Regions from separate parts of the Paraglaciecola sp. L3A3 genome, predicted to be linked through region 2. Evidence: predicted binding sites of a transcription regulator. Region 2 holds the regulator's gene; each other region holds the start of a gene.

Region 1 (3,287 bases), 2.2 Mb from region 2:
AAATGACTTAAATAAGTTTTTTACTGAAATCATAGCAATCCTATAATGGCCAAAATTCACGCTGCTTATATATGGTGATAATCACATTATTTTCAACATTTTTAACCTAAAGTTTATAATAAAACCTAACTAAATATTTAAAGCATATTTCTTCACTTGGAAAAACCTCTGTTCTGTCATATTGTTCCACTATGGAAAATATTAGAACATCATCACTTATCGCCCCTTTAACTGCACAAAGCAAATATTCTGTGTTTAAAAGAATTGGCAACTTGTCTTTAGTTTTACTAGCGATAATTATTTGCACAAACCTCTGGCTACTCAATTCAGAACAAGCGGCAAACTGGCATAAAAAGCAAGCCAATCAATTAGGCCAGAGTTTGTCCAATTTGGCTGCCCATATTTTAGTCGAAGCAATCAGAAAAAATGACTCAAAAAAGTTAACTCAACAATTAGCATTTATTGGTGAAGATCCGCATGTGTTATCCGCTTCAATTTATGACAACAAAGGCACAATATTAGCTAACAATAAAATAGCAACTTCTGTTGTTGCCATCTATAAATTAAATTCAGCTACGCCTTTAGTTTTCGTGAAGAAGATAAAATACCAAGACGAGTTGATTGGTTATTTACGTATTATGTTAAAAGAAGAAGAAGTAATGAAGTACCACAGTGAATATCAGCTGCAATTATATCAACAACTAATCGTCTTAATGTTATTAGCTGGGGTGGGAGGAATATTAATTGCCAGAGTGTTCTATAAATTTAGATACAGAATGGCACACAAATAACTGTATTACCAAGCCCTGCCAGTAGTTAATACATCATAGGGATTTAATTCACTAATCGAAGATTTAAGTTCTTCTTCAATACCATCTAACTGCTTGAATTTTTTACAAAACCATCTAGCTTTATGTTTTAACATATCCAGCGGGGGAGCATCTACTGAGTTGATATTATTCTCAGAATTTTCTAACTGCTTAGCGATAGCTGCCACTTTCTCTTCGGTCGTTTGTTCACTGACCACTAAACCACCAATTGCTGACAGCACGCCGCCAACCGAAGTATTAATAGCTTGCTCAATTTGCTCTTCTAATTCTTTATCAACCAAATCGTCCACTTGCTCTAACCTGCCAGGCCCCATATAAAAATGGTTATTCGATTGAATAAACTTTTCTTTAACGCTCATTTTGACTTGTTTTAAGGACTTCTGTAGTTTTTGTTGGCTAGCATCATCTTTGACTAAACCACCATAAACTTTTTCTATAGTGGCCACTGCTAATTCAACCCCCTCATTCGCTAAGAAGATCATTTTGGGCACCACTTTATGAAAACCTTTCGATAATTCGCTTAATGTTTGATTTTGCTTTTGATCTAATTCAATCCACTCACCTTTAACAAAAAGTTGTGAATTACCATTAATTTGATATACAGTTCTGCCGCCATCATCAATGATTCGGATCTGTTTATCAGTCACCAGAATGCCAAAGTTGAGGGAAACCTCACAGTTATTGTTAGCCAGCACTGTGCTGCTAAAAAAGAATAAAAAGAATAATTCGAACCGCATCAACTTCCACGAATAAATTTGTAATAACATCAGAAAGAACTAGTGTGCCAATATCAATCTAAAATGCAAATAAGATCAGATAGGACAAACAAAAGATCGGTTAATCAACATTACGTACTAAACGGGTAAAAACGAATAAATTCTTCTCTTTAATTGAGTTACTACTATTAAAAAAAGCCACCACCCAAGAACGCTGAGGATCGATTACTGAAGGAGTTGAACTCCAAAAATCATCTGACGGGGTATTTGGGAAGAAAATTTCATTAATCGCAGGACGAACACATTTTCGTTCAGTTAAGCTAGATAACTCTTTCACATTAGGCACCCTCCAGCCTAATTTATCGGCATATTTATAACCATGAGCCGTTTGTAACGCTTGCTGCCAAGTGAGCTCACTGGCATCACCAGTACAGGTCTCACTCTCCCATGTCTGACCTAAGCTACAACGCATCCAAGTTAACCCTAAAATCTGATCAGTAACTGTCCCGTCACCATTATCAAGAAACTCTTGTGCTTGAGCCGTTTCATCAAAATCAACCAAACAAGTTTGGCTAATGGCAGAAAAACACCAAAAACAGCAAATTAAAATAAATACCTTCATATTATCGCCCTGCCCTAACTAAACGAATGTGCGCTGCAGTTGATTTATTCAAAAAATTATCATTACCTGAGGTGAAATCTATCGCCCAAGCATTTTGCGCACCTAATTCAGACATCCCATCAGCACTTGAGTCTTGGGTCCAGTACCATACAGGTGAACCTAATGATGTTGTGGTGTAGGGAAAATATAATTCATCAACTGTTGGTGAAGACGTTTTACCAAAATGTACGATGGATAATAATTCTTCGTGGGTAGGTAAACGCCAATCTCTAAAATTACACAACCCTTGAGTATTAACTGCCGTGATATACGCACTGGTATTACATAAAGCAAGGGTACAACTGGCATTAGCACCTAACTCATCGCCTAAATATAGATCTTCATCCTCACTTTCTTCATACCAACTAACTGTACTGCTACTGGTATGTAAACCGGCACTATCAAAGGCGGTTTTTACTTCCCAAACTAAGCCAGTAATATTATCTCTAATGCAACTCCAATCTTGCGTAGGATCGTCTACTTCATCTCCAATCACATCTAATTTAGTAAAATCAAATCCTTGTTCTCCCCTTCCAGCTTTAGCAGACATGCCATTTTGATAAATAACATCTTGCCCTCGCTGACCATCTTGCCCCGGAAAATCAGCCTGATAACTACTCAACACTTGTGAATTATTAGCTTGTTGGGAGACACCAGTATCGTTCAAAGGTTGAATCGGCAAAGGTTTAATTGTGACAGTCACACTGTCTTCCACTTGATTGCCTTGCTTATCTTCTATTTGCAAAGTAAAAGTCAGATCTTGAGAGCTTAAAACAGTGGGTGCAATGGCAAAAGTTTGTAAGTTATTACTGCTGTCAATCACAGGCGCATTTTCTGAGTCATTTAACCAATTAGCAATCAGAGGTCTAGAAGCTGCGATATTAGTACTTGCCACACCATTTAGATTAATCGATTCTCCAGAGAACACTTCATGACTGACTCCTGCTGCAATTTTCGGTAGCGTTTGGCTGGCACTTTGGATATTCAAATCTACAATTTCTGTATCCACAGCCCCTTCCTGATCTGTCACTGTCACACTTATACTGATCACATTCGGTTCATCTAAAATAGGAGTAATAA
Region 2 (3,287 bases):
GATGTCAGCTTAGAGGTATCCACAGGACAAATTGTTGGCTTGTTAGGGCCAAATGGTGCCGGAAAAACCACAACCTTTTATATGATTGTTGGCTTAGTCCCCCTTGATAAGGGTGAAATATATATTGATCAACAAGCTTTAACTTTACAACCCATGCATGTCCGAGCCCGACAAGGTATCGGTTATTTACCACAAGAAGCCTCTATTTTTAGAAAGCTCACTGTTTATCAGAATTTAATGGCTATATTGCAAACTCGCAAAGAGCTATCCAAAGAACAAAGAGAACAACAGGCTGACTCATTATTGGATGAGTTTAACATTAACCATATTCGCAACAGCTTAGGCATGAGCCTTTCTGGTGGAGAACGCCGCCGTGTAGAAATTGCTCGGGCACTGGCAGCAGATCCTGAGTTTATTCTACTTGACGAACCATTTGCAGGGGTCGACCCTATTTCAGTAAATGATATAAAAAAAATAATTCAACATTTACGAGACCGAGGGATAGGTGTATTAATTACTGACCATAACGTACGTGAAACCTTAGATGTATGCGAAAAAGCTTATATAGTAAGTCACGGTGAACTCATTGCATCTGGTACCTCAGAAGAAGTTTTAAGTGATCAACGTGTAAGAGATGTATACCTTGGTGAGCAATTCAGGCTATAGTTAGCCATAAATTGACTCGGCTGATATCAACAACGAATTAAACATAAATTAAACATAAGAAGTAAATGAAACCCTCTTTACAGTTAAAATTTAGCCAACAACTCACAATGACACCTCAGTTGCAGCAAGCGATTAAGCTCCTGCAACTGTCTACACTTGACTTACAAACAGAGATCCAAGAGGCACTTGATTCAAACCCTCTATTGGAAGTAGACGAGCAATTTGATAGTGCTGGTGATAAAGCTTTAGAAACCAATCATGATGCCAATGGCGCAAATGACGCTTCAGAGGTCAATGTCGACAATATTGACTCAGGCGATGCTTTACAAAACAACGATATTCCAGAAGACTTACCATTAGATAGCACTTGGGATGAATATTTAAGTGCTTCATCTGCCCCAGCGCCTTCACCTGTTAGCAGTTCTGGCCCGTCACATGATGACGACCAAATTTTCCAAGGTGAGACCACTGACAATATTCAAGACCATTTACTTTGGCAAGTGCGCCTGACCCATTTCAGCGATAACGATCAAGCCATAGCTATCGCCATTATTGATTCTATTGATGAAGGTGGTTATTTAACCATCAGCACAGAAGAAGTATTGGCCAGCATGGACGATGAAGAAATTGAGTTAGATGAAGTAGAAGTGGTACTTAAACGTATTCAAATGCTCGATCCAATCGGCTCTGGCGCCAGAAGCGCACAAGAATGCCTACTGATTCAATTAAAACAGTTTGCAGCTGAAACTCCATGGCTAGCAGAAGCCAAAATGTTAATTACCGACTATTGTGATCTGATTGGTAGTAAAGATTATCGTACCTTAATGCGTAAAACTCGTCTAAAAGAAGAAGAGTTACGAGAAGCCATGCGTTTACTACAAACGCTCAACCCTCGTCCGGGTACGGCTATCGTTACTGGAGAACCAGAATACGTTATTCCAGATGTATCGGTAAGCAAAAAAAATGGTCGCTGGGCCGTTGAACTTAACCCAGACAGTTTGCCAAAGCTGAACGTAAATCAGCAATATGCAGCCATGAGTAAAAGTGTCAAAAACAGTTCTGATAGCCAATTTATTCGTTCTCATTTACAAGAAGCCAAATGGTTTATTAAAAGTGTTGAGAGTCGGAACGAAACCTTATTAAAAGTATCTAATTGTATAGTACAACAACAAATGGGATTTTTTGAACACGGTCCCGAAATGATGAAACCTATGGTGTTAAATGATGTGGCAGAAATGGTGGACATGCACGAATCGACTATTTCACGAGTAACCACGCAAAAGTATATGCATACACCTAGAGGTATTTTTGAACTTAAATATTTTTTCTCAAGCCATGTAGCAACAGATGCGGGCGGAGAATGTTCATCAACAGCCATTAGAGCGTTGATCAAAAAGCTGGTCGCAGCTGAAAAGCCAAGTAAACCTTTAAGCGACAGCAAAATTGCACAATTGTTGGCCGACCAAGGTATACAAGTGGCCAGGCGAACAATAGCAAAATACCGGGAATCATTATTGATACCCCCGTCTAACCAACGTAAGAGCCTATTATAGGCGAATTTTAGAAGGAAGAGGCGATATGCAAATTAACCTTACTGGTCATCATGTAGATATTACAGATTCTTTGAGAGACTATGTCGACACTAAATTCACCAAGTTAGAACGACATTTTGATCATATCAACAATGTGCACGTAATTTTAAATGTAGAAAAGCTTAGTCAAAAAGCCGAAGCTACATTACACCTCAGTGGAACGGAGGTGTTCGCAACATCTGAGCATGCAGATATGTATGCAGCAATAGATGGCTTAATCGATAAACTTGATAGACAAGTGATTAGGCATAAGGAAAAAGTCAAACGCCATTAACTATAGAATCCCATAATGGAAATTAAAGACATTCTTCACCCTGACTGCACTTTATGTGCAGTTCAGGGCACTAGTAAAAAAAGAGTACTTGAACTCATTAGCCAAACGGCGTCTCAAGTGATTAGCAACATAGATCAAGCAACCATACTGGCCAGTTTAACCGGCAGAGAAAAAATGGGTAGCACTGGGATTGGCAATGGTATCGCCCTCCCCCATGGTAGATTAAAAGATCTAGAAAATGTCTTAGCCATAGTGGTCACCAGTGAAACACCTATTCCCTATGATGCTATTGACAATCAACCTGTAGATATTTTTATTGCTATTTTAGTGCCAGAAGAAAAAGCATCCGAACACTTAGGTACTTTATCTGCGATTGCCCAAAAATTAACGAACAAAGATACATTACATAGAATTCGCAGTGCAAAAACTAATCAAGAACTATTTGAGGTTATGAGCTAAATGAAACTCATCATTATCAGCGGACGATCAGGCTCAGGTAAATCTGTAGTATTACGAGCATTGGAAGATCTCGGTTACTATTGTGTAGACAATATCCCAGTTAACTTGTTGCCCACTCTGACCCACACAGTGGTAGATGAATACGATCAAGTGGCAGTAAGTATCGACGTAAGAAACTTACCGAAAGACACTAACGAGCTAGTGGAAATTCTCGATTATTTACCTTCTACATGGAATCTAACCATACTTTATCTAGATGCCAGTGATGATATTTTGATTAAACGTTTTAGTGAAAC
Region 3 (3,287 bases), 140 kb from region 2:
TGAAGATGACTCTTGAGCATATCCTGCGTGCGCGATGAAATTTGAAACAACCAACGCTGCGGCTATTGGCTTCAATTTGAAGGTTTTGTTGTGCATTAGTTTTTCCTAGAGTGAATTGAATGTGTGTTCATTCGACAGGTATGCTTATTTCTGCAATATATTAGTTATGAATTTAAGCTGTTAGTCGACTTATCAATGTGTAGCAGGAAAAGTGCCAGTTTTCTGACCGCTCAGACAGGTTCTTTTTTGATTTTGTAACTCATTGAATTTATGTGATTATTAATAAAATTTTTTAGTGTAGAAGAATAGAATTTCAAGAAGTAGGTAACGATAGAGGGGGTTCTTAATGTGCAAAATAATACTATGTTGCACAATGAAAGAGCGGTATTTTTTCAATATTGCTGATTATTGTATTCGCTATCTCACTAGTATTACTTTGACCGTTCGATTAGTTATATGTGTTTCCTTGAATTGGTGATCTTACAAATGCAGAGGAAATAGAAATATTCGCCCAAAAAAAGTGCAAGAATGACTCATTTTGGGCATAGGTGTTAATTTAGTGCAAGTAACAAATAAATTAACTGAGAGGTTAACTTTCTTTATCTTCAGGCAGCAATAAACTCATAATGATAGCTGTGAAACCAGCGGTGGTAACAGCTGATGAAAGTATGTTTTTTAATAGCCCAGGCAAGCCTTGTACCGCTTCAGGCACCATAAGTACTCCTAAGCCAGCACCAAAAGAGGTGGCTATGATCAGTGATTTCCGTCTATCAATAGGTTCACTGCTGAGTATTTTAATACCTGCCACCGCGATAGTGGCAAACATCACTAAGGTTGCTCCTCCTAATACCGGTTTAGGAATAGCTTGCAGTACACCACCAATAATAGGGAACAGGCCCAGTAAAACCATGATCCCAGCAATGTAGAAACCAACGTGACGACTGGCGACACCTGTCATTTGGATCACCGCATTGTTCTGGCCAAAAGTGGTATTGGGGAAAGTATTAAATACAGCAGCTAGGGCTGAATTTAGACCATCGGCTAATACCCCACCTTTGACTCGCTTAAAGTAACTATCACCTTTAATAGGCAGGCCACAAAAAAGACTATTAGCGGTAATATCGCCAGAGGTTTCTAATGCGGTTAAAAAATAGATAAGGGCAACAGGTAAAAAGATATCCATGTCAAAATTAAAGCCATATTTAAATGGCACAGGTAAACTAAACCAAGGCTGTTCCACTACGCTGGCAAAAGATACTAAGCCTAAGGCGTAAGCTAGCACTGAGCCTGCTAACATTCCCATCATAATGGCTGATAGCCTGATCCAAGGGTTTTTAGATATATTTAGGCCGATTATTAGCACCAACACAAATAAGCCTAAGCCTAAGTTTTGTACTTCACCAAAGCTAGTGCTGCCAAAGCCTCCGGCTAAGTCTGTGATCCCCACTTTAATTAAGCTTACACCAATTGTGGTAATCACTATGCCTGTGGTTAACGGAGTGATAATGCGTTTCACTTTGTCGATAAATTGGCTAACAATAATCTCGATAAAAGCCCCAACAAAACAGATACCAAACATAGTGGCTAATATTTCATCATTGCTGCCGCCTTTGGCTTTAATCGCAAAGCCTGCTACTAATAGGGCGCTGACAAAAGCAAAACTGGTACCTTGCACCGCAATCAAACCGCAGCCTACTGGGCCGAATGTTTTAGCTTGTACAAAAGTAGACACACCTGAAATAAACAATGCCATACTAATTAAATAAGGCACTTCAGCTTGTAATCCTAGTGTGGCACCTATGATAAGTGTTGGCGTGATCACCCCAACAAAACAAGCCATAAGGTGTTGCAATGCGGCGGTAATACTTTGGGATTTACTAGGAATATCTTCAAGGGCAAATAAGATATCTGAGTTAGCTTTCATTCGTTTTCCTTTTAACTTACTCATGTATTGAGTCAGTAATATTCTTAATCATCTTGTGATGAATAATCAAAGGAAAGCAAGAATCTGACCAATAGGTCAGAAACGTGGTGAGCCGATAGTTTTTATATAAATTTAGCCGTCTACTTGTTCTTCATCAAGTAAACTTTCGCTATAGGGATCATAATTAAATGCCCCTAAGAATGTGGTGTACTCATCATTAGCTACACCACTTAGTTTTGCGCTGTATTCTTGTTCAAACAATAAAATTATCCAGCTCACTTGTTCTAGTTTGTTCTTTTTAGCCTTACTCATAAGATTAACAATATAAGAACTTGAACAAGAACACTGACCAGCAGCATCACGAATATCAATCAAACCATCATGAGAACCGTTAGTTTCCATATCTTCAGGTAAAAAATACCGAATATTGTAATTAGCCGACCAAGTGTTTTTAGCGCGTTTATTATTTTTGAAAAAGGTCTCTTCAAAATATTCATCTGGTATATCAGCATAAGGATAATTAGAAGCCCAGATTGAGACTTTATTTTTTTTATTAAAAAGTTGATCTTGCTCTTCGGCTTGTGGCGTTTCTGTTTGCATAAAGGCTAATGGCCATAGGTGACTGAAAGAGCACACATAGTAATGGATGAGTAAAGCAGTAGCTAGGAAATAGGAGGTTGGAAAAGATAAAAGTAGTAGATAGCTATGACTGGCTTTAAAGTTCGATATTTCGACATCTAGTTAGCTGGAATCCAATTTTTAGTATTCAATAAAATAAAGTTGTTAAGATATTGATTTTATTTTGTTTTTAATTATTCAGTTACAATGACGTAGGTATTAGATAACCTGAGTACTGGTTAAGCCGAACCTCTCGATAACGCTCTTTTTGTGTCTAGCGGCGTTGGATTGTCTAGCAATAACACGTTATTAAGCTATTGAATTGTAATGACAAATCCAGATTAGACGATATTTCTTATCCAGAACTCAGGTTAGATAATTTAAACAGATTTCTCAATTACCTATGGCAAACGCTAAAAATTTTATAAGGTTGATTTACAAGGAAATCATCCTAAATGTTTTGAGACAGCTGTGATTGATTTAACAGCTACTATTAGGATTAATTCGTTTCTTTTATAGAATAGGCGATATCTTTTAAAGTAGTGAAGTTTGGAATTTTAAGAACTAACTGTATTTTTTGACTACTGCTTTCCAGAAGGTTTCTCGAGTGAGTTTTTTTAAGGCGACTGTGTGGGGATCTAATTGTTTCCCGTTTTTGACGCGTAAAGGCAGATACTTTAGTAGTTGTTTAATCGGGCCAGTGTCACCATTTTCTGCCATGGCTACAGCATGTTTGACTGAATAT

What was found. The regulator sigma-54, encoded in region 2, starts transcription at its own class of promoters, with help from an activator protein. The targets are predictions, from matches to a motif close to GTTGGCACGNNNNTNGNNT.
Region 1: a site for sigma-54 is predicted at 1,601-1,619, ahead of GQR87_RS06200 (DUF2884 family protein). Genes of this name have one in related genera too.
Region 3: a site for sigma-54 is predicted at 1,999-2,017, ahead of GQR87_RS18595 (nucleobase:cation symporter-2 family protein). Genes of this name have one in related genera too.

Annotation. Positions count from the first base shown of each region.
Region 1 covers NZ_CP047023.1:1,497,455-1,500,741, reverse strand. Annotated here, with positions in the region: gene GQR87_RS06210 (ABC transporter ATP-binding protein) at 1-33, opposite strand, end outside; gene GQR87_RS06205 (AhpA/YtjB family protein) at 192-791, shown strand; gene GQR87_RS06200 (DUF2884 family protein) at 797-1,567, opposite strand; gene GQR87_RS06195 (DUF1566 domain-containing protein) at 1,668-2,168, opposite strand; gene GQR87_RS06190 (DUF1566 domain-containing protein) at 2,170-3,287, opposite strand, start outside.
Region 2 covers NZ_CP047023.1:4,630,999-4,634,285, forward strand. Annotated here, with positions in the region: gene lptB (LPS export ABC transporter ATP-binding protein) at 1-666, shown strand, start outside; gene GQR87_RS19125 (RNA polymerase factor sigma-54) at 732-2,219, shown strand; gene hpf (ribosome hibernation promoting factor) at 2,245-2,532, shown strand; gene ptsN (PTS IIA-like nitrogen regulatory protein PtsN) at 2,548-2,991, shown strand; gene rapZ (RNase adapter RapZ) at 2,992-3,287, shown strand, end outside.
Region 3 covers NZ_CP047023.1:4,489,565-4,492,851, reverse strand. Annotated here, with positions in the region: gene GQR87_RS18600 (TonB-dependent receptor) at 1-96, opposite strand, end outside; gene GQR87_RS18595 (nucleobase:cation symporter-2 family protein) at 590-1,924, opposite strand; gene GQR87_RS18590 (immunity 22 family protein) at 2,057-2,524, opposite strand; gene GQR87_RS18585 (hypothetical protein) at 3,107-3,287, opposite strand, start outside.